4 regions of the Paenibacillus sp. NPDC057886 genome follow, and region 2 is predicted to be linked to each of the others. Evidence: predicted binding sites of a transcription regulator. Region 2 holds the regulator's gene; each other region holds the start of a gene.
The links. The regulator Rex, encoded in region 2, represses fermentation and respiration genes when NADH is low (regulators of the CRP and FNR family bind a similar motif). The targets are predictions, from matches to a motif close to TTGTGAAATATTTCACAA.
Positions count from the first base shown of each region.

Region 1 (6,120 bases), on a different contig from region 2:
TGCAGGTGAAGGATGATGCCTATGCCACGCAGCTTACCACGAAAGACGGTAAAAATTATAAATTTGATGACATTGGTTGTATGCACCAATGGAAAGAAGAGAACGGAACAGATAATATCGGGATGGATTTTGTTCGTGATTATAATGACAAGGAATGGATTGAGTACAGCAAAGCCACTTATGTATATGATACTTCACTGCGTACACCCATGGCTTACGGCATCCTCAATTTCAAGGATAAACCATCTGCCGAAGCATTTGTTGCCGAGCAGGGTGTGGGAACGATCATGACCGCTGAAGACCTCGCCTCCCACGACTGGAAACAAAACACAGAGATGATGGATATGATGGGTGAGCATGGGCATTCGGAAGAAGGAATGAGTGAAGGCGTGCATGAAGAAACACATGGGGAAAGTGAATCAACGGAAGATTCAGGCCATAAGTAAATGACCAATAAAGATGGTGATGCATGATGGGAGATATGTTACAAGTTGTACGACGAGAGATGAAAATGGGATTTCGCAACCCTTGGGCATATTCATTTTTGATTCTTTTCTGCGTATTTAGCCTGAGTTTGTTGATCATTAATTCTCAGAATTTTGTAGCAGGATACTCTGGCACGACAGGTTCCATGTTAAATCTTATTCTTTATCTGTTGCCGCTGATGACCCTCTTTCTGGGCTCGTTCTCGTTGACTTCTGAAAAGGAAGAGGGCAGCTGGCAGCTGTTGTCCACATACCCCATCGGCACGATGTCTTTTATTGTTGGCAAATATCTGGGTCTGTCGGTTGTATTAATGACGATAGTTACATTCGGATATGGCCTGATGGGACTTCTTAGCGGATGGGTGGGCAGCCCTTTAGATGTTATGACGTACCTTTTGTTTCTGGTATTCTCCTGCGGACTGGTGTTGCTATTTCTGACTATTGCACTGTTCATCGGTTCGTTATCCAAAAATCGGTGGCAAGCGTTAACGATATCCGTATCCGTTTGGTTTTTTGCTGTAATCGGATGGCCTACACTTCTAATCTCTGTATTGGGTCTCATGCCTTATCAGTGGGTAAAACCTTTACTCACCGTTCTAACCTTCATCAATCCGGCTGAGCTGGTACGTTTGTTTGTTGTGATCAAACTTGGCGGTGGCTCTATATTGGGACCTGAATATTATCAGTGGGTAGATTGGGTACAGCCATCCAGCGGGACCTGGATCTTTGTGGGGATATGCCTGCTGTGGATTGCATGTTCGATCGTGGCAGTTTACGGGATCTGGGAAAGGGGGCGTTCCCATGGATAACGTGGAAGCAGAGATTGTTGGACTGTGTAAATCCATAAAAAAACAACAGATTGTTGAAGATATATCCTTTCGCATTTCTTCCGGTCATGTGCTTGCCTTATGCGGCGGAAATGGGGCCGGAAAAAGCACCGTTCTGCGTATGCTCGCAGGTATCCTTCAACCTACCTCGGGTGAAATCATTGTAAACAAGATGCGCTGGTCCAAAGAACGAAAGCGATATTCGGAACAGATCGGATATATGCCGGATGATTATCATTTCAACCTGGGTCTGACGGCAGAGGAAGTGCTCCAGTTCTGGGCGGCGCTTAGGAAAGTGTCTAAAGAGAGAGTAACGGAAGTGCTAACCATGGTAGGCTTGGCCGATCAAAAAAATAAACGGGTCACGACCTTTTCCAAAGGTATGCGGCAGCGTGTGTTATTTGCTCAGGCTCTGCTGGCCAAGCCTCCGCTGCTGATCATGGATGAGCCAACGAATGGACTGGACCCCTTCTGGATGCAGGAGTTTGCAAATCTGATAAAACAGATCAAGGAGGAGGGACATATGGTCGTGTTCTCCACCCACCAGCTTGAAATTGCAGATGATGTTGCCGATCACATTGTTTTTATGAACCATGGACGTAATGTGGGAGATGGCTCAACTGAAGACTTTCGTCAACAGTTCGGGTCGCTTCATGCTGCTTTTCATCATAGTCTTGGCTTAAAATGAAGGTGAATCGATTGGAAAAAAAGAGTGTGAAAATGAGTGCGGAAATGAGACGTTTGATTACAATCCTGATTGGAATGGCTGCTGTGCTGACCGCTGTGTGGGCAATTTATCAGGGGAATTCATCATCCGAACCCAAAAGAACCGGTGCCATTGAAGCCGGTGCAATCGCTCCCGAATTCACTGCGGTTAATTCAGCCGGACAACAGGTAAAGCTCTCCGATTATCGGGGAAAAGTCGTCATGATGAACTTCTGGGCTTCATGGTGCACCCCCTGTGTGAGGGAAATGCCGATGATTAATCAGATCGCTCAGACATATCAAAATGACGTAGAGACCCTGTTTGTCAATGTGGGGGAAGCGAAGGGCACCATTCGTGAATTTATGGAGAAACGGAAATTCGATTTCCCTGTTATCGTTGATGTAACCGGAAAAGTCTCCGGTCTGTATCGCATCACCGGGTTGCCAGCAACGATGATCATAGATCAGAAAGGCATGTTCAGCCACATTCTGCTTGGTGAGTTGACCGAGGAGATTCCCTTGCAGCAATGGCTGGAGGAGATCGTAGAGTAAAGGAATTGAAGAATTAAAGGATCAGTTCCCAACAGATCTGCTGATTTGTAAGACTTAAGATTAAGAAGTCGCTCCAGTAAAAGCGGCTTTTTTTTGTTTTGTTTGAAGGCTGCTATAAGAATCTGAGCAAGCTCGAACGATTTTTTCGAACATCGTGCACGCATAGTGAAAAAAATGCAATACCACGGTTGTGCCCAATGAATCAATAGCTCCTTTGGGTACTTTTTACGCTTTTCACCGAGTTGTCAGAAAGAGTTGATCCTTTCTTGAACATTTAGGGACGAAGACGTGTCAGTGATTGAATTGCTAATTCACAAAGATATAATAATTTTAACTATTAGGTCCCATTAAGTACTTTGGCCCTTCAGTATCAGGTAAAACATAGCTCGCCAACCCATGCTCAGTCCAGTAACTATGTGTAGCAATACACAATGATGGAGTGGTAAAGCTTCCTTCGCCTCTTACTTTGTGAAAAAATTCTCTTTGTACATACAATGATGGAGGAACACTTTATAGACAAATTCTGAACCTATCTCATGGAGCTTCTTTAAACCTGATGTTGAATGTCGTCCAAGGGCTGACTGACCTAATGATTAAACGATTCAAATTATTGAAAATCGAACAGAGTTTGAAAGGAGGCAGTAAAGAATGGCAATCGATACGGTAATGTGGAGTAAGTTGGTGACAGGCATGACGCTGGGCTTCCACGCTATTTTTGCAACGCTTGGCGTCGGTGTACCCCTAATGATCGCAATTGCAGAGTTCATGGGGATTCGCAAGAAGGACCCTCATTACACACTGATGGCGAAGAGGTGGTCTAGAGGGTTTGTCATTTCTGTGGCGGTTGGTGTAGTGACCGGTACAGCGATTTCACTGCAGCTGGCCCTGGTGTGGCCGAATTTTATGAAACTGGCAGGGAATGTCATTGCACTTCCTTTATTTATGGAAGTATTCGCGTTCTTTTTTGAAGCCATCTTCCTGGGCATTTATTTGTATACATGGGATCGATTCAAAAATCCGTATATCCACTGGCTGCTGACGATTCCAATCGTCACTGGTGCAGGCATGTCGGCTGTATTTATTACGACGGTGAACGGCTTCATGAACCAGCCTGGAGGCTTTGTCATGGAAGCAGGCCAATTCACAGCGGTTAACCCAGTGGAGGCGATGCTGAATACGGCGACGTTCTCCAAGGTGTTTCATGTGTTAAGCTCGGCATATTTGACAGGAGCTGCCCTGTTAGCCGGAATTGCAGCCTTTGCGCTGCTGAGAAAAGGGGCATCTGCATACCACAAAAAAGCCTTGAACCTCATGATGGCGGTGGTTTTGCTATTTGGCTTACTGAACACATTAGCGGGAGATGTGTCCGCCAAGTTTTTGGCCGAGCATCAGCCGGAGAAACTTGCAGCAGCAGAATGGCATTTTGAGACGGAAAGCGGCGCAGATTTGATTTTATTGGGATGGCTGAATGCAGAGCATGAAATTATAGGAGCTCTTCACCTGCCTAAACTGCTCAGCTTCCTGGCCTTTAGTGACTTTAATGCAGAGGTAACTGGACTGGAGGAGTTTCCGAAAGACGAATGGCCGCCGCTGCTCGTTCACTACCTGTTTGATTTAATGGCTGGAATCGGATTTACTCTGCTGGCTATCTCAGTTCTGTATTTCCTGTTTGTGTTCTGGAAAAAGCGCAATGAGCTGAACAAGTGGCTGCTTGGGATCATTGCCCTGGGCGCACCGATGGCTTTTCTCGGGGTTGAGCTGGGCTGGTTCTATGCTGAACTGGGACGACAACCGTGGATTATCCGGGGATATATGCGTGTGGAGGAAGCCGCCACTTCATCACCCAACATAAGAATGATCTTTTTCTTCTTCCTGCTGCTCTACATCGTTCTGGGAGTCATGTGTGTTCTCGTGTTAAGACGGTTGTTCAACAATAATCCGGCAGAAGTCGAGATGGAGAAATGGATGAAGGAGAAGGGCAATCAGTCTACAGAAAAGGGTGAGCGTGCATGATGAGTTACGAGCTGATTGGCATCTCGGTGCTCTGGCTGTTCTTATATGGCTATTTAATTGTAGCCTCCATTGATTTCGGGGCGGGCTTCTTTGCCTTTTATGCACGCTTGACGAAACAGGATCACCTGATTAATCGTCTGATTTCCCGTTATTTATCACCGGTATGGGAGATTACAAATGTATTTTTTGTCTTTTTCTACATCGGCATCGTTGGATTCTTTCCGGACACGGCCTATTATTACGGATCAGCACTGCTTGTACCGGGAAGCATTGCCGTCATTTTGCTCGCCATTCGTGGGTCGTTTTATGCCTTTGAGAACTATGGTTCCAAAAATAACATCGTGTATCTGTTTCTATATGGAGCTTCGGGTCTGCTTATTCCCGCTTCGTTATCAGTGGCATTAACCCTGTCTGAAGGTGGCTTTATCGTGAAGCAGGGCTCGACGGTTTCTCTGGATTACTGGACGCTGTTTACCAATCCGTTATCGTGGAGCATTGTTGGACTGGCGATTGTGTCGGTTTTGTTCATTAGCAGCTCCTTTCTGGCCTTTTATGCATCGCGGGCAGAGGATCATTCTGCGTTGAAGCTGGTGCGTACCTATGCCCTGTTCTGGAGTACACCGACGATTATCATCGCACTGACTGCATTTATTTATTTGGGACAGCACAATGAGCGACATTTTCAAAATATGATGGATTTATGGTGGCTACTTGCGCTCTCCGTTGCATTCTTCATGATTGCGATGTGGCTGATCTATAACGGACGCCGCTACGGATTAGCGTTTATATGTATCATGCTGCAATTTTTCTGTGCCTTTTTCGCTTATGGAATTGGTCAATATCCTTATATTCTTGATCCGTTCATTACAATTCAAAACAGTGTAACCTCACCAGCGATGGGCTTCGCACTGGTTGTTGTGTTTATCGGTGGCATGTGTATGTTGATTCCTTCCTTGATTCTTGTCTTCAGACTGTTTCTGTTTGATGCGGATTATGTAAAAGGAAAAAAATAAATTGAATTCATTATGTCATGTAAGGAAGTAATCTCACAGGTTCATAGAAAGGAGGAGAGCTTACATGAAGAGGAAAACAAGCCTGATCTCTCAACAAATGTCAGGCCAGCGAAAACGTCTTGTGCTCCTTGCGGTCATTTCACTTGCGCTGGGTGCAGCGATTGTAAGTCAGGCTGCGCTGCTGGCTGAAGCAGTGCAACAGATTTTCGTGGAGAAGGCTTCCCTCTCGTCGGTCGTCATGCTGCTCGGGATACTCCTGGCTGTCATGGTTATACGTACAGGATTGTCTTATGGGAACGGAAAAGTTGGTTTGCATATGGCTGCCAGTGCCAAGACGAATATGCGGGCAGCCGTGCTGAAACATTTGACCCATGCGTCGATGCCATCAACTCTTCGTGGACAAACAGGCGGAAAGGTCAGTGTTGCTCTGGATGCTGTGGATGAGGCTGACAGTTATTTCAGTCTGTATATGCCGCGTATGATGGAGGCTGCCATCATTCCGATTCTGATTTTGGTGGTAACGTT
Region 1 covers NZ_JBHVMZ010000005.1:7,946-14,065, forward strand. The annotation lists gene ACFVQB_RS17325 (nitrous oxide reductase accessory protein NosL) at 1-446, shown strand, start outside; gene ACFVQB_RS17330 (ABC transporter permease) at 473-1,294, shown strand; gene ccmA (heme ABC exporter ATP-binding protein CcmA) at 1,287-2,000, shown strand; gene ACFVQB_RS17340 (TlpA family protein disulfide reductase) at 2,012-2,569, shown strand; gene ACFVQB_RS17345 (cytochrome ubiquinol oxidase subunit I) at 3,218-4,582, shown strand; gene ACFVQB_RS17350 (cytochrome d ubiquinol oxidase subunit II) at 4,579-5,595, shown strand; gene cydD (thiol reductant ABC exporter subunit CydD) at 5,660-6,120, shown strand, end outside.
Region 1: ACFVQB_RS17345 (cytochrome ubiquinol oxidase subunit I) is a predicted target of Rex. The motif match lies at 3,036-3,053, and genes of this name have one in related genera.

Region 2 (6,120 bases):
TCAGAACGGGAATCATGTTTACACCGATAAAAGCAAGAAAGATAATCAATACGGGTACAAATCCAATGGCAATTTCTTTCGTCCATTTAGGCATTAGGCCACACTCCTATCTGACCGGGCACACGCGGCAAAATAATAAACTTGCTGGCATCTCCATCTCTGAGACTGACATAAACATTATTGTCATCCATGGCTGTATTTACCTTGATCCCATTTGTAGCCATTTTAGATAAGGTCGGTGTAATCTCGGTGTATTGCTTGTTCTCCATCGCCTGAGCTACGGTAAACATGGCACTTCCCCACCAGCTCTCTAGCGCTTCGTTGGAATGATCCACGACATCCAGTTTCAACGAACGAGTGCCAATCAAGGTCTGTCCTTCTTTGTGAATATATTGTACCAACCTGCCCAGATCAACATCCGGTTGCAAATCGAGTTTCAACTGTACATCATTGCGGTTAATAGTTAATTGAACATCATTGACTCCATCGTACTGGGTAACCATCTTTTCAATTGGGCTTTGCACAGCCACATGACGATACACAAACCAACCTCCAAACAACACAACGGCTGAAATGACGGCAGTCAGAGCAATAGGCAATACTTTTATCTTCAAGTGAGTTACCCCTCCTAAATTTTGTCCCATCCTATAACTTGTAGGCAAGAATATGAATATGGTACGTAATGTCCTGTGATGTGCCTAACAGGATTTATTTGTGCATGATGTATCCTTGAATACATATTTGAGTATATCACATCGTATATACAATATCTAAGGCGAAAATATGAATAAATTATTAATTTTAACTATTCAAATCCAAAACGATCAAGAAAATACGTCAAAGAACCGGTCCAGTCGGGTTTCCGTCTGCCGGTTCTTTAATGTATTCTTTTCAAACAATAATACGTCTGCTCATGCTAGCTATTCGGAATCGTATAGACCAGGTCAACCTGTTCCCCGTTACTGAAGCGGTAAAACCGATAATAGTTGTGAGTATCATCGTTATAATACACTTGCCATACATAGATTCCATTCACAACGCCTGGCATGATTCGCTTGATCTCCCCACCTGGAACTTCAGAGCTGAACCGATTTCGAATCTGCGCTTCATTCATGCCGTTCTTCAACAGTTCACCGTGCACCGCATTGGTTCCCGTCACAGGTTTGTTATTCTCATCAAACTTAATCCATACCATGACATCCTGGTTATCCTTATCTTTGCCGATCAGGGTCCAGTATATGTTGTCTCCGCCGTCTTTCTGCCCCCAGACATACTTACGCAGCTCTTCGTGGGACGTAATCCCCAGCTGTTCCTGGGCTGCCTGTATGGCCAACGCCTCTTCCTTGCGTTGATCCTGGGTAACATAGACATAATAACGCTGAAGTCCAAACAGAATCAGAACCAGGAGCAGCAGCGAAATCCATATCCACTTCTTTTTTTTCTTCAAAAGCCGAACTTCCTTTCCCTATGACGTTGCTGTCCTTGTAATTAACGGGCAAGCAGACTGTCAAATGCCAGTTGAGACTCACGCAGAATACGCTCTTCATCCATTGTAAGACATTCGCCATGTTTAACCACTTGTTTTCCATCCACCCACACATGCTCCACATCTTTGGCCGATGCCGAGTAGACCGTATGGGAAATCAGATCCGTATGCGGATAGAAATGGGCTTGCTCGATGTTCAACGCGATGAAGTCAGCCTTCATGCCTGCTTGCAATGCGCCTGCATTGTTCAGGAATATGGATTTGGCACCATACGAAGTTCCAAGCAGAAGCGCTTCCCCTGCCGGCACTGCGGTAGGGTCACCAGACACACCTTTGTGAATCAACGCAGCCAGTCTCATTTCTTCAAACATATCCAGGTTATTGTTACTTGCTGGTCCGTCTGTTCCCAGGGACACGGTCACGCCTGCTTTCAGCAGATCAGGTACACGTGCAACACCCGAAGCCAATTTCAGGTTACTGCCTGGATTGTGGGAAACTGCTACATCATGCCGTGCGAGAATTTCAATCTCCTCATCATTCAGATGTACCGCATGCGCAACCAGAGATGGACGGGAGAAAAATCCTAGCTTCTCCAGATGTGCGACCGGACGCAGTCCGTAATCAGCCACATTCTGCTCCACTTCGCGAAGCGTCTCAGACATATGTGTATGCAAAGGCAGATTCAGGTCATGAGCAACCTGTACCAGCTTCTCTATGTAATCCGGAGGGCAAGTGTAAGGCGCGTGTGGGGAGATTACGGTTGTAATTCTTCCGTCTGCTTGTCCATTCCATTGACGGGCAAATGCTGCGGATTCTTCCAGCTTGCGCAGTTGTTCTTCTTCTGAACAAAGTCCGATTACCCCACGTGCCAGAGCAGCCCGAACGCCGGATTGTTCCACCACTTTCGCTACCTGATCCATATGATCATACATATCCAGGAAAGCTGTTGTTCCGCCCTTCAACATTTCAAGCACGGATAGGGATGTGCCCCAATATACGTCCTCAGACGTCATTTTGGCTTCCATTGGCCACATTTTCTCCTGCAACCATACTTGTAACGCCAGATCGTCTCCGTGGCCTCTCAGAAGCGACATGGCCGCGTGACCATGCGTATTGATCAGACCCGGCAAGAAGAACAGTCCTTTTCCGTCCACCTTTGTCAGACTTTCGTCTCCTTCCGGCAAAGTCTCACCAATATGCACAATCTTGTCATTCTCGACAACCATAAAACCTTGAACCACGTTCCACTCCGTACCCTCACTCACGGCAAATTTGCCGTTGTGAATTACCCATCTATTTGTCGTCATCTTCCTCGTCGTCCTTTCCATTCTCCAAGTAATAAGCCAGGCTAAGCAGATCCGTCGTAAAATCGGCATGATGAATGCGAATATGCGGCGGGGTCTTCAGGATCGTTGGCGCAAAATTCAGGATTGCTTCAATTCCTGACTCAATCAGCTGATCTGCAACATTTTGGGCTTCCGTATCCGGAACCGTGATAATACCTATACGAATGTTATCCTTTTTGACCGAATCCGTTAATTCATTCATCGGCTGCACCGTCAGACTGTTGATTTGGCTCCCAATCTTCGGACCGTAGGCATCAAATACAGCGACGATCTTCATGTTGTCTTTGAGGTAGGCATTGTAATTGGACAAGGCATGTCCCAAATTACCTGCTCCGACAAGAGCCACATTAATCTGCTGGTCTATTTTCAAAATATGACGGATTTTCTCGATGAGATATGAAACGTCATACCCGATCCCTTTACGACCAAAGTCACCAAAGTAAGCCAAGTCTTTACGAATCTGGGCCGGATTCAAATCCAGCCTCAGTCCAAGTTCTTGTGAAGAAACCGTATTGACTTCGCGCTGATGCAATTCATTCAAATAACGCAAGTAAACAGGCAATCTACGCACCACGGCTTCCGAAATTTTATCTGATTTCATATATTGCTCCCCCTTACCAAGGCCACGATAGATAGATGAAAAGATGAGCATCCTGTCTAAAACGATGCAAAATGATTAGTAAATCAAACAGGATGCTCCTTGTTATATATTGGATAATTGCTTAAATTACTTATTTAATGGCTTTACTAGCATATCCATGAAACGAATGGAGGATATTACTCAATTTTACCGCCAATCAGTAGCGTCTTGCAATAATGCAAGCTACAGAGGGTATCTGTTATTGTTGTTCTTCGGTCGGTCTCTCGAGCCATTCCGAAATGCGTGGAACCATCTGCTCTGTGAGCATGTGCTCCATCTTGGGACCAGGTAATGAATATAAAAAGTACTTGCCATAATACGCTTCAATAACGCGTGTATCGTATACAATCACAATGCCTCTGTCTTTGCCTGTACGAACCAGTCTGCCAAATCCCTGTTTGAAACGTATGACGGCTTGTGGCACTGACAGCTTCATAAACGGGTTTTTCTTCTGCTGCTGCAAAAGCTCGCTCTTCGCTTCGACTAATGGATGATTCGGTGGCTGAAACGGCAGTCTGACAATCGCAAGACAGGTCAGAGCCTCTCCAGGAATGTCCACCCCTTCCCAGAAGCTGCTTGTGCCAAGAAGCACCGTCGCTTTTGCATCCTGGAAGCGCCGTGTAAGCTTGGAACGGCTGCCGCTGTCCACCCCTTGCCCCAGCAAAGAGATATCATTGCCTGACAAGGCCTCCTTGAGCGGGTCATAGACCTGGCGCAGCATGCGGTAGGAAGTGAACAACACCATCATGCGTCCACGAGTCGCGATAGCCGTTTCCGCGAGCGAGTGCACGAGCATATCCACAAAGTGGGCATCGCCTACACTGCCCTTCACGCTTGGGAAATCACGCGGAATGACGAGCAGAGCCTGTTCGCGATAATTGAACGGTGACGGTAGCATAGACGTTAACAGACGGTTATTCTCGGCAGCTTCCTGCAAGCCCAGCTGTTCGATCATGAATTGAAATGACTTGTCAACGGAGAGCGTAGCCGATGTAAGCACAACGCTTTTCTTTTTATCAAAGAACATATCCTTCAATTGTGCACTGACATCGACAGGAACAGCATAGAGTTGCAGTGATTTACTGCGGAACTGGCCGCTAGCCTCCATCCAGTACACGGTATTGGCATCATCCATCCGCATGAAGAAACGCAGATTATCCTTGATCGTTGCCAAATCCTTGAGCAGACCTGAAATATCCGTAATCAGACTATCGGACTGATAATCATCCTGATCTTCTTTCACTTCAAGCAGCAGCTTGTCGCCTTTACGAATCAAATCGCCTAGGGTTACATAGATTTGGTTCTCAACATCCTGCAATTCCTGCCATTTGGCTGGTTTTTGCGAAGGCTTCAGTCGAAGAGAGAATTGTCCTGTCTCGCCTGGAGAAGCATCGCTGCGTTCAGGCAGCAGGCCAAACAAGGTATCGCTTAGTCGATCCCATATCTCCTTGACTTCGACCGCAAGCGGGAACATCTGATCAATCATGGAGCCCCACTGTACCGAATTTTCATGACCCGACAATTGAGAACGAAGCATAGGCAGTTGGCCATTACGGCTATCTTTAAACAGTCGGGTCAGTGTATGAACCAACGTGAAATATTTCATATGAAGACCAAGATGTTTACCTGCTACATCCTCCAGATGATGTGCTTCATCGATGACGAGACTTTCGTAGGCCGGCAGCAATTGATGTGCTGCTTTGACATCCGTAAACAATTTCGAATGATTCGTAATGACGATATCGGACAGCCCGGCTTCATGTTTGGCCCGATGATAGAAACATTTGCGGAACCAAGGACAGGAGCGTCCAAGACAGGATTCAGACTCGCTCTGTACCGTCTCCCAGAAGTCTCCTCCACGCCCGCTTAGATTAAGCTCCTCGTCGTCTCCAGTCTCCGTCTGAGTAAGCCAGACAATCATCTGAGCCGCTGTAAAATAATCCTCTTTGGGTGTAGCAAATTCACGTTTATTGATTTTATGCTCAAACTTACGCAGACACAGATAGTGCCCACGTCCTTTGAACACCGCTGCCTTGAACGGAAACGGAACCACTTGGGTCAGCATAGGAATATCCCGCTCTCTCAATTGCTCCTGCAGGTTGATGGTATGTGTGCTGACCATGACTTTCTGTTCCTGTTTCACACTTTCATAGATGGCAGGCAGCAAATAACCAAGTGATTTGCCTGTACCTGTTCCAGCTTCAATCAATAGATGTTTCTCTTCATCCAAAGCTTGTCGTACACTGCTGAACATCTGAGTTTGCGCCTCACGCTCCTCATAATGGTCCAGTGTCTCCTTCAGGTTATCTCTAACCTGATCCATAAACTGCTCAAAACTTACACCTTCCAGCGGATTACCCTCACGCTCATCACGAGGTGAGCCTATATCGGTCCAGTCACTCACGTTCAGGGCGAGCTGGCGGTAATACGTATGACCATCCAGATCCTGAATTGGCTCTGCTTCCTTCTCAGTACGCATTCCGTCGAAGAACCAACCCAAGTCACTGTCTTCCGGGGCAAACAGGTCACTGAGGCGCTGAATCGTGATCAGAGGCAATGCACGCAGCTCATCTAGACACTTCAGCAAGACAAAAGCTGTCGCAAGTGCATCACTGTCAGCCTGATGAGGGCGGTCATGCTGAAATCCG
Region 2 covers NZ_JBHVMZ010000004.1:405,892-412,011, forward strand. The annotation lists gene ACFVQB_RS16030 (AAA family ATPase) at 1-94, opposite strand, end outside; gene ACFVQB_RS16035 (hypothetical protein) at 87-614, opposite strand; gene ACFVQB_RS16040 (cell wall elongation regulator TseB-like domain-containing protein) at 917-1,447, opposite strand; gene ACFVQB_RS16045 (amidohydrolase) at 1,489-2,793, opposite strand; gene ACFVQB_RS16050 (redox-sensing transcriptional repressor Rex) at 2,780-3,433, opposite strand; gene dinG (ATP-dependent DNA helicase DinG) at 3,672-6,120, opposite strand, start outside.

Region 3 (6,120 bases), 230 kb from region 2:
CTGGCATTTGAGCAGACATCCCTGCATAAAAAGCACGAAGCGGATGCCTGGGCCGTCAACCGTCCCGAAAGTTTCGAGTGAATGAATATGTCCATTAACCATGCTGCCTCTTCCTTTCTGTATCGCATCCGCTGTGCGTTAGTATGGAGATTCTGCACCTTTGAACTGTTGAGTTAAGTCCGAGTTACATCGAACCGTGGAAGGTCCGGTTAATGACATCGAGTTGTTGCTCACGTGTCAGTTTGATGAAGTTAACCGCGTAACCGGATACCCGTACAGTCAGCTGCGGATAGTTTTCCGGGTGATCCATCGCGTCAATTAACTGCTGACGATCAAATACGTTCACGTTCAGATGGTGTGCCCCTTGACCAAAGTAACCGTCCATCATGGCAACCAGATTGGATTTGCGTGTGTCTGACTCTTTTCCGAGTGCTTTAGGCACGATGGAGAATGTGTTAGAGATCCCGTCAAGGCTGTGTTCGTACGGCAGTTTGGCTACTGAGCCAAGGGATGCCAGTGCACCTTTTTTATCCCGACCATGCATTGGGTTCGCTCCTGGTGCAAACGGTTCGCCTGCTTTACGGCCATCCGGTGTTGTACCTGTTTTCTTGCCGTACACCACGTTGGATGTGATCGTCAGCACAGACTGTGTTGGGATCGCATTACGATACGCTTTGTGTTTGCGAATCATGCCCATGAAGCTTTCCACCAGTTCAACTGCGATGCTGTCAACACTGTCCTCATTGTTACCGTAACAAGGGAAATCCCCTTCAATTTCAAAATCAATTGCGATGCCTTGTTCGTTGCGGATCGGTTTAACTTTCGCATACTTGATTGCACTCAGGGAGTCTGCTGCAACCGAGAGGCCGGCAATACCGCAAGCCATCGTACGAACGATGTCACGGTCATGCAGGGCCATTTCAATACGCTCGTAGCTGTATTTGTCATGCATGTAGTGAATGACGTTGAGTGAGTTCATATACAGTTTCGCAAGCCATTCCATCATCGGTTTGAAACGTTTCATCACTTCATTGTAATCCAGTACTTCGCTTGTGATCGCCGGATATTCAGGTCCAACTTGTGCACCCGATTTCTCGTCACGACCGCCGTTGATTGCATACAGTAATGCTTTTGCGAGGTTGGCACGAGCGCCGAAGAACTGCATTTGTTTCCCGATCTTCATCGCAGATACGCAACAAGCAATCCCGTAATCGTCTCCGTAGATCGGACGCATCAGATCATCATTTTCATACTGGATGGAGCTCGTTTCGATGGATACTTTTGTACAGTATTGTTTGAACGCTTCCGGAAGCTTGGTGGACCAAAGTACCGTCAGGTTCGGCTCAGGTGCAGGACCCAGATTGTTCAGGGTGTGCAGGAAACGGAAGCTGTTTTTCGTAACACGGGTTTCTCCATTCACGGACATGCCACCGATGGATTCAGTTACCCATGTTGGGTCTCCACTGAACAATTCATTATAATCCGGCGTACGCAGGAATTTGACGATCCGCAGTTTCATAACAAAATGGTCAACCAATTCCTGAGCCTGTTCTTCAGTTAGCAAGCCTTCTTGCAGATCACGTTCCATGTAAATATCAAGGAAAGAAGATACACGTCCAAGCGACATCGCCGCACCATTTTGCTCTTTGATTGCAGCCAGATAACCGAAGTAGAGCCATTGGAACGCTTCTTTTGCGGTTGTGGCTGGCAAGGAAATATCGAAACCATGCATTTCACCCAGTTGTTTCAATTCTTGCAATGCACGAATCTGCTCGGACAGTTCTTCACGCAGGCGAATGACATCTTCATCAATTACGTCAACTTCAAGTGCATTCAGTTCGCCTTTTTTATTTCGAATCAGGAAGTCCACGCCATAGAGAGCTACCCGGCGATAGTCACCGATGATCCGGCCGCGGCCGTAAGCATCCGGCAGACCGGTTATAATCCCTGCTTTACGTGCTGCACGCATTTCGGATGTATAAGCATCAAATACGCCCTGGTTATGTGTTTTACGGATGTTCGTAAATATATCAATGACGCCTTGAGGCATTTCAAAACCATAAGCTTCACAAGCATCAATCATCATGCGAATTCCACCGAATGGCTGAATGGAACGTTTGAATGGAGCATCCGTTTGAACACCAACAATCTGTTCTTTGGATTTATCCAGATAACCTGGTTGGTGAGAAACAATCGTCGCTGGCGTATTTACGTCAACATCGAGTACCCCGCCGTTATCGCGCTCTTTTTTGGTCAGATCGGATACGATATCCCATAACTCTTTCGTATTCTGAGTTGCACCTGCAAGAAATGCTTCGTCGCCATAGTAAGGAGATAAGTTGTGTGCCAGAAAATCATTCACATCTACGGATTTCGTCCATGTTCCTTTGGTAAAGTTTCTCCAGCCTGTTTGTTGTTTGACATCTTTTTCGATCACCGACATAGTAATCCCTCCACAAATTTGGATTTCCGGACACATGACAGGATGCTTCACTCGTCTCATCTGTGCCCAGAGCCGCGATTAATGTGATAAATTTCACATGTAAGCCGGAACATGTTCTCTCTACTTGGGAACCGGAACCGCGGATGAATGTTTTTCTTACATTTTCAGTATACGTCTTGGCTCTTTCATCATCTGTGATTTTTATCACAAAGTTTGTGACCATCCTCACTCCACCTGTGCTGTGTCAAGTTGAACCCTAAATTATTCACACTTAGCCACTACGCGGGCAGAACAACTTCCGATCAATGTTCAAACCCGATTTCCCCGATCGAACAATAAAATTTAAAAGAAAGGATATGTACACTGGCCACTCCAAGGATAGAACAACCTTCCGATCGCTGTTACCCCCAGATTTTTTTGATTCCCTTTTAAAAAGGTAAAATCCGGGGATAAAGGCGAGCGCTATCGCTTCTTCAGGTTTTTTCTCTCCTCTACGTTATCGTGTACATGTATGGTTCAAACTATATAGCATAGAAGGTTAAAATCGTGCTTGAAAGCGAACGCTTCGCTTCTTCAGTTTTTTCTACCCTCTCCGTTATGGTGTGAAAACCTGGTTCAAACGGCTACTGCAAGGATTCCGTTATACCTTTTTTTACAAAAAAGACGGCAATCGGGGCTCCCCTTACGGGGAACCCTGACTATATCTGCCTAAATCCTGCTGTTGCTTTAATTGTTATTCAAACTTGCCGTAGAAAGCGTTGCGGTATACATCTGCCAGTTCAGTCACCAGCGGCAGTTTTGGATTGGCTGTTGTACATTGGTCCTCGAATGCACGGTCTGCCAGATAATCCACATGTGCTTCAAAGTCTTTGGCATCGAATCCGATTTCCTGGAACGACTCTTCAATACCCAATGTTTTGTTCAGTTTGCGAATGGCATTGATGAGGCTGGTCACCCCTTCTTCTGTCGTACGAGCAGGCAATCCCAGAATGCGGGCAATTTCGGCATAACGCTCATCTCCCACAAAGTGCGAATATTTCGGGAACGATGCAAATTTGGTCGGTTTTTTCGCATTGTAGCGAATGACGTGTGGCATCAGGATCGCATTGGTACGTCCATGTGCGGTGTGGTACTGACCGCCCCATTTGTGTGCCAAGCTGTGGTTAATGCCCAAGAACGCGTTGGCAAAAGCCATACCTGCAATCGTCGAAGCATTATGCATTTTCTCACGAGCCAGTTTGTCACCTTGCAGCGCCGATTGCTCAAGATATTGGAATACCAGCTGGATCGCTTTGATCGCGAGTCCATCCGTGTAATCATTCGCCATGACGGATACATATGCTTCAATGGCGTGAGTCAATACGTCCATACCTGTATCCGCAACAGCGGTTTTAGGCAGAGAGTATACGAATTCTGGGTCTACGATGGCTACATCTGGTGTTAACTCGTAGTCTGCCAACGGATATTTGGTATTCCCTTGATTTTTGTCCGTGATAACCGCAAACGATGTTACTTCCGAACCTGTGCCCGAAGTTGTCGGGATGGCTACGAATTTCGCTTTCACGCCGAGACGTGGATATTTGTAGATCCGTTTGCGGATATCCATGAATTTTTGCTTCAAGTCGTTAAAGTCTGTGTCTGGATATTCATAGAACAACCACATCGCTTTGGCAGCATCCATCGGTGATCCCCCGCCGAGTGCGATAATGCAGTCTGGCTGGAAGCGGCGCATCATTTCCGTACCGCGGTCTACCGTTGTTGTGGATGGATCGGGTTCTACATCAGAGAACACTTCAATGGCTACCGGCATTTGACGTTGACGCAGATAGTGCTCTACTTTTTCCACATAACCGAGTTTGACCATCATGGCATCCGTAATAATGGCTACACGTGTGATGTCCGGCATTTTGGCAAGATACTGTGTTGCACCTTTTTCGAAATAGACTTTGTTCGGCACTTTGAACCACTGCATATTCACGGTACGGCGAGCCACCCTTTTCACGTTGATTAAGTTCACAGCGGTTACGTTGGAAGAAGTCGAGTTCCGTCCATACGATCCGCAGCCCAATGTCAGAGACGGCATGTTGGTATTGTAGATGTCACCGATGGCGCCGTGTGTGGATGGTGAATTCACGATAATCCGTCCGGTTTGCAGACGATCTGCGAATTTGCCAATGACTTCTTCGTTCGTCGAATGAATAACGGAGGAGTGACCCATGCCGCCAAAAGCAACCACTTCTGCTGCACGCTCAATCCCTTCAGCTGCCGTTTTCACTTTGTAACAAGCCAGTACCGGACTCAGTTTCTCAGCTGACAATGGGAACTTCGTGCCCACCCCTTCAATCTCGGCTACGAGAATTTTGGTGCCAGCAGGAACCTCGATCCCGCACATTTGCGCAATGCTGACTGCAGATTGACCAACAATCGCTGGGTTCACCGCACATTTCTCAGCGTTAATCGCACCTGCGGTCAGTTTCGCAGCCTCATCCTTGTTGACGAAGTAACAACCGTTAGCGATCATTTTCTTTTTCACCTGATCGAAGATCGGTTCTTCGATGATGACTGATTGCTCGGAAGCACAGATCATGCCGTTATCAAACGATTTGGATAAAATCAGATCCGTTACCGCTTGGTTGATATCTGCACTTTTCTCAATAAAGCAAGGAACGTTACCCGGCCCTACGCCCAGTGCCGGTTTACCACAGCTGTATGCGGCCCGTACCATGCCTGATCCGCCTGTTGCCAGAATGAGCGCCACATCATTATGATTCATCAGCGCGTTTGTACGATCCATGGAAGGATCATCAATCCACTGGATACAATCCGCTGGAGCACCATGCTTCACTGCAGCTTCCATTAGAATTCTAGCCGCTTCCCGGCTACAGTTCTGTGCAGATGGGTGGAAACCGAAGATGATCGGGTTACGCGTTTTGATGGAAATCAGTGCTTTGAACATCGTGGTGGATGTCGGGTTCGTTACCGGGGTAATCCCCATGATGATGCCGACAGGCTCCGCAATTTTCTGGAAGCTTTCGTATTCGTTATCTTCAATAACCCCTACTGTTTTGTCATATTTGATGCTATGATACACATATTCTGTTGCAAATATATTTTTGGTGATTTTATCCTCATACACACCCCGGCCTGTTTCTTCCACGGCCATTTTGGCGAGCATCATATGTTTGTCCAGACCTGCCAGCGCCATCGCTTGCACGATGCGGTCAATCTGTTTCTGATCCATGGACATGAATGCTGCATGTGCTTTATTCGCTTTGTCAATTAACGTTTGAATATACTGACCTGCTGTCGGTTCTTTTACTGGGGCGACTTCGTTCTTTACAGCCATCTCCCTCATCCTCCTAAAGGTTCGTATTGGTTTGTCTCTCTTCTTTACATTCACATCGTACCATGGGGAATGGGTTAATTATGTGATTTTTTTCACAAAGTATAACAAATTTAATTTAAGTTTTTTAGTGTCCCTCACTTAGCCATTTAGTCTTCCTATTAAAACTATAGGGCTGTCAGATTCATCCTCCCCTTTATAAAGTGAATTTAATCACAATGTTTGAAATTTCGCCATTTTTGCCCCCTTTCCATGCCCCTCAAACGGCAAGATAAGGTATATACTGAACTTAAAAATTGAACCACCGCAATTTGTACCGTCCTTCCCGGCCGAG
Region 3 covers NZ_JBHVMZ010000004.1:632,949-639,068, forward strand. The annotation lists gene pflA (pyruvate formate-lyase-activating protein) at 1-102, opposite strand, end outside; gene pflB (formate C-acetyltransferase) at 185-2,443, opposite strand; gene adhE (bifunctional acetaldehyde-CoA/alcohol dehydrogenase) at 3,177-5,789, opposite strand.
Region 3: pflB (formate C-acetyltransferase) is a predicted target of Rex. The motif match lies at 2,525-2,542, and genes of this name have one in related genera.

Region 4 (6,120 bases), on a different contig from region 2:
TCAGCGACTTGCTGCTTGGTTTCGAGCGGCAGCGCGGGACGATCCCAGTTAATTCCATGGCAGATGCCAAGACTGCCGGGCTTGTAGGCAATGGGCTGCCATAGGCAGCTTGCATAGATCACAGGCCCTCGTGCGGCGGCGGCCATTCGGGTAAAAGCTTCGGGCACATCATTCATATCGTAGGCATACCCGTATACATCGATCTGTTCCGTGCGGGTCTGAAAAGCTTCAAAATAGGACAACTGATGAACCTCGGGGATATGTCCCAATCCGCGGATGACGCTGCACAAATCAAGGACGTAACGCTCCAGACCGCCCCCGAACACCCGGCTGAACTCCCGGTTATAGCCATCGGTAAAGCTGTGTGTCAATATGCTGACCACGCCCATCTCACTGCTCCTCCTTCCACGGAATCAGTCGGGGCTCCGGATCAAGAATCGATTCATAATGTTCCAGGCTTCCCCACTCGCCATGTGGATCAATTCGTTTATAACGCAAATATTTCCGAACCCGATCCTCCAGACTTCCTGCCCAGCCAAGATGCTGCACCTTCAATTCCGTGCTGATTCCGGGCAATACGGTGCAGGGCAAGGGAAGGCGGGGAACATGATGATTTTGCTGCGGATAAAAGTAGGGATAACCCGGCATATAGCGGACCAGGGAAGCGGTATGACGTCGGTGAAGCCCCCAAAGGTCATCTTCCCGGTAGTGAGTTCGTCCGCCCCACATATCGTAGAAACGGAAAGCGATCCAATCCGCATGCTCCTGGTTAATCAGAGCGCGTATCGCTTTCTTCGCTTCCGTGCTGTATAGCTCATCGGCATCAACCGAGAGCAGCCAATCCGGCGAGGTACCTGCCGCTGCCTGCCATAAAGCATTCCGTAATCGCCATTCCTCCGCAAATAAAGGCTTCTCCAGCACTTCCAGACGAACGACCTTTGGATAGGCTCTGCATATATCGGGTGTTCCATCTGTGCTGGCATCGTCCACAATGACGATCTCATCCACGAATTCACTGAGATCGTCCAGCACTTCCTCCAGATATCGCCCACGCTCGTTACGTACCTGAAGCATGGCGGTCAGTTTGTTGCCCTGACTTTTACGAACCCGACGAACGGAAAACGGCTCTCTAAATAGGTCTGTTTCCTGGTGTTTTACAGCATCCTGATCTCCTTGGCCCTTTGGGTCAGCGTGCAGCGATTCCAGCGTTTCAGTTGGAGTATGTGTTGTTTCGGATCGGATATCCCTATGCACTATCGGTCCATTCACATGTTGTCTGCGCTTCTTCGGGTCCAGCATCATGGCACCTCCCCCAGCAATTGCTGGACGGCTTGATCCAACAGTTCCATCTCGACGATTCGTGCAAGAGCATCTTCATCCTCCAGTGCCGTCTCCAAAAATTGTCTCACAGCCCCGTGACGTTCTCCGCGCAGAGCCAGGGCTAGACCCGACAGCTGCCGATAATCCTGTCGGCTGGGGTTATCCTGAATATCTACTGCGTGCACCAAATCTAATGCATCTTCAACACGTCCAGTCTCCCGATAGATACGAAATTTCCAATGCCGTGCCGTTTCGCCTCCGAGTTCATCCAAAATATGCAATGCGTTTCCATAATCATCATTGAGACGTAGCAGTTCTGCCCGGACGAGCTGCTCCTCCCCGGCCTCCAGCCAGCGGCAGAGTTGTTCATAATGGTACCGTTCCTGCTCGTTGCCTGCGCTGATTCCATAAACTTGCAACGCGTTCTCGATTTCTCCGGTCCTCGCATGAATCGCAGAGAGGAATCGATAGTGGGAGCTTACACAATCATTGCGCCCGTTTAATACTGCGTGAGAGAAGGCTTCCTTAAGTGAAGCGGCCGCTCTGGAATCTTCAAGCACATATTCATAGGCTGCCAGCAAAAAGGAAATCGTCTCATGCGCTCCTGCTTTGGATCGAAGCTGACGATAGAAGTCGGCACGCACACTGCATTGCAGCTGGGTGACCGTATTCTGAACACCCGAGAGTGTTTGTCGCAGCGCATGCAGGAATAGCAGTTCATAGTCCCGGAGGGGGACTTCGAGGTCATTCTTTTGCATGACACCAGCAGGAGAGGTATCCTCTCCATTCAGCCAGATGGCGCATACGCCCTGGAATACCAGCTTCATATAGCGTGTTTCTGAAGTGGTGCCCACAAGATCGGCGATTCCGACCAGTCTTGAAATGCAGCTCTCCCATAAGGGGGATTCTGCTTCTTCACCAACCGGCTCGGGGAGAAGTACAATACAGAGCTCCGGATGGAGCGAGGCTGTGGCAGTCAGCCAGTAGGGATGAGCAACCACTGCAACCGTACGGGGCTCCTGTAACAGTTGTTCAGCTTCGGAAAGGGTGATGACGGTGATATTCGCAGGCATTTCCTCGGAGCGTTCCAGACTGCTGACATAATAGACAGGCCCTTCCGCTACCATTAGAGCAGCGATGTCTGAATAGGGAAAAGCAGACCATCCTCCCTTCCGGGGGAAAAGAACATAACGAAAGGCAGGCAGGGCCGTACTTGACTGTTCTGCATCTACCCCTTGATGAGGCTCCGGGTCCGGGATTGGAGACAGCTCTTCCATCGATGAATCACCTCACTTGATTTACATTTTTGTCCGTTCATGGATTGAAGCAGCACCATCTGATGAATATCGGATTGGCGCGCTTTGAATGATATCAATGAAGCCAATAATTCAATATGTAATGCCTTTGTTACCCAGCGTATTTTATGCCTGACACTAACATATGGGCGTTCCGTCCCAAACATGAGCATCTTCCGTGAATAGACGAAGCTGGCAAGCCCTAAGATTAGGTTTGTTTTTTTCTATTGTGTGACCATCGTCACTTTTTTTTGCTGTCATGGCAGGGTTTGTGATAATTGTCACATGTATAAAATAGTCTATCTGGCACAATACGTTCATCAATACGTGTTTGGCTGACAGAAACTGAAGAAGGGGCTTCAATGCCAAATACGAAAACTGTGATGTGAACAGAAAGAAGGGGTAACGGTATGGATCCGATCATGTTATCGCGTATCCAATATGCGCTCACAACGATTTTCCATTTCTTTTTTGTGCCGCTGTCCATCGGTCTTGTGCTGCTGATAGCCATTATGGAGACGTTGTACGTAGTGAAGGGTAAGGAAGTTTACAAAACGATGGCCAAATTCTGGGGCAAGCTGTTCCTGATTAACTTTGCCGTCGGTGTGGTGACAGGTATCTTTCAGGAATTCCAGTTCGGCATGAACTGGTCCGAGTATTCCCGGTTTGTCGGGGATGTGTTCGGTGCGCCACTGGCGATTGAAGCCTTGCTGGCGTTTTTTATGGAGTCTACCTTTATTGGACTCTGGATTTTTGGATGGGATCGTTTGTCCAAAAAAGTGCATTTGGCTTGTATCTGGCTGGTATTTGTCGGTACATTCCTGTCCGCGCTCTGGATTCTGGCAGCCAATTCATTCATGCAGCATCCGGTTGGCTTCGAGATTAATAATGGCCGAGCCGAGATGAATGACTTCTTTGCACTGATTACGAATGGTCAACTGCTGGTAGAGTTCCCGCATACGATCTTTGGTGCCCTGATGACAGGCGCATTTGTGGTAACCGGGATTAGTGCCTACAAGTTGATGAAGAAGCAGGATGTGGAGATTTTCCGCAAATCGTTCAACATTGCCATCATTATTGGCTTGGTTTCCTCGCTGGGGGTTGCCTTCTCGGGTCACTTCCAGGCGCAATATCTGGTGGAGACGCAGCCGATGAAAATGGCGGCCAGTGAAGGAACATGGACGACGACGGAAGACCCTGCACCATGGACGGTGGTAGCCTTTATCGACCCGGACAAACAGGAGAATTCCGGCGAGATCAAAATCCCTGGATTGCTCAGTTATCTGTCCTATAGCAAGTTCTCTGGCAGTGTCAAAGGCATGAAGGAACTTCAAGCAGAGTATGAGCAAACGTATGGACCAGGGGACTATATTCCACCGGTACGGACGACGTTCTGGAGCTTCCGCATCATGATTGCTGCGGGCGGATTGATGATTTTGCTAGCTCTATACGGTACATTCCTGGCGATGCGCCGGAAGTTGGAGGGAGCAGGCAAGTGGTTTATGCGTCTGATGGTGTTTGCCATTTCCCTGCCGTTTATCGCCAATACGTCGGGCTGGATTATGACTGAGGTGGGAAGGCAGCCGTGGACGGTATTTGGTTATATGACAACTTCAGCAGGGGTATCCCCGAACGTAAGCGCAGGCCAGATTTTGTTCTCCACCATTACTTTTACAGCAGCTTATACGGTTCTCGGAATTGTGATGGTTTATCTGTTCGTTCGTGAAATCAAGGCAGGGCCATATGCAGTCGAGAAGCCGGAGGAGCATGATGAATCGGCCGATCCGTTCGGCGTGGATGGGGGTTATTCTGTTGTCACTAAGTGAGTTGTGGTTTTTGCTGATTGCCGTCCTGTTTGTTGGTTTTTTCTTTCTGGAAGGTTTTGATTTTGGTGTGGGCATGTCCACTGCAATTATCGGTAAAACGGATCGTGAACGTCGTACCCTGATCAACTCGATTGGTCCGTTCTGGGATGGCAATGAGGTCTGGCTGATTACGGCGGGGGGTGCCATGTTTGCAGCCTTTCCGCACTGGTATGCCACGCTGTTTAGCGGTTTTTATCTGCCGCTGGTCGTGGTGCTGCTGGCCTTGATCGGCCGCGGCGTTGCCTTTGAATTCCGCAGCAAGATGAGACATGAACGCTGGCGCAAAACATGGGACATCATCATCGTAGTCTCCAGTGCGTTACTGCCATTCCTGTTCGGGGTTGTTTTCGCTACCTTAATGAAAGGCCTGCCTATTGATGGGCAGATGCAGCTTCGTCCAGGCTTCCTGGACATCGTTAATCCGTATACGGTGGTAGGCGGGTTGAGCGTGACATTGTTGTGTCTGGTGCATGGTTTGCTGTTTGCTTCATTGCGGACTGTCGGTGACCTCAGGGAGCGTGCCCTGAATACGGCCAAAAAACTGATGCTTCCGCTGGCCGCAATTCTCGCGGTCTACGCCGTGATGACATACTTCATGACCGATGTATTTGCCGTACGTGGCTGGGCACTCTGGATTATGGTTGTCCTGGGCGCTGCTTCATTGGGTTTGGCGGCTTACTTCGTACGTCAGAAACGTGAAGCCTGGGCCTTCGGCATGACGGGAGCCGTAATTGCCATTGCGTTTGCCTCCGTGTTTATCGGTCTGTTTCCAAGGGTCATGGTAAGTTCTATGGGTTCGGCGTTTGACCTGACGGTCTACAATGCGGCATCCGGTGCATATTCGCTGAAAGTGATGACGATTGTGGCTTGTACGCTGCTTCCGTTTGTACTCGGCTATCAGATCTGGAGTTATTACATTTTCCGCAAACGTCTGAACGATCAGCATCACCTGGAGTACTGATATGGGACGGGGGCTGCTGAAGCTGCCGGGCATCCGGCCAGTACTTGCGCTGGCCTCAGCGCTGGTACTGTTACAGGCGATGACGATTATCATGCAGGCGAAATGGCTGGCACAGGCGATTACGGCATTGTTTCAAGGTTCACCCGTAACGGAGCAGTACCCGGTGCTGCTGTTTTTCCTGGCCGCTTTTGCCGCCCGCTATGCCCTATCGTTCTGGTTGCAGCTCATCGCTTCGCGGTACGCGGAGAAGACAGGAAACGATCTGCGCAGACAAATGGTGGAGCAGTGGTTCCGGCTGGGACCGCGTTTTGCCAAAACGGAAGGAACAGGGCACCTGGTTACGCTGGCACGCGAAGGAACAGCCCAGTATAAGACGTATCTTGAACTGTTTATTCCCCGCATGCTGGGGATGGGGTTCACGCCAATGGTTATTCTGTTCTATGTCTTCAAGCTGGATATGATGTCCGGGGTGATTTTGACGCTGACACTGCCGATCCTGATCGTGTTTATGATTTTGGTGGGACTGGCTGCACAGCGCAAGATCGATGGACAGTTCAAGTCGTATAAAGCGTTGGCCAACCATTTTGTGGATACGCTGCGTGGACTGGAAACACTCAAAACACTGGGACAAAGCGGTAAGCATGGAGAAACAATCATTCGGGTCAGTCAGCGTTATCGC
Region 4 covers NZ_JBHVMZ010000002.1:401,524-407,643, reverse strand. The annotation lists gene ACFVQB_RS08890 (glycosyltransferase family 4 protein) at 1-389, opposite strand, end outside; gene ACFVQB_RS08885 (glycosyltransferase) at 391-1,302, opposite strand; gene ACFVQB_RS08880 (tetratricopeptide repeat protein) at 1,299-2,597, opposite strand; gene ACFVQB_RS08875 (cytochrome ubiquinol oxidase subunit I) at 3,026-4,441, shown strand; gene cydB (cytochrome d ubiquinol oxidase subunit II) at 4,425-5,441, shown strand; gene cydD (thiol reductant ABC exporter subunit CydD) at 5,443-6,120, shown strand, end outside.
Region 4: ACFVQB_RS08875 (cytochrome ubiquinol oxidase subunit I) is a predicted target of Rex. The motif match lies at 2,885-2,902, and genes of this name have one in related genera.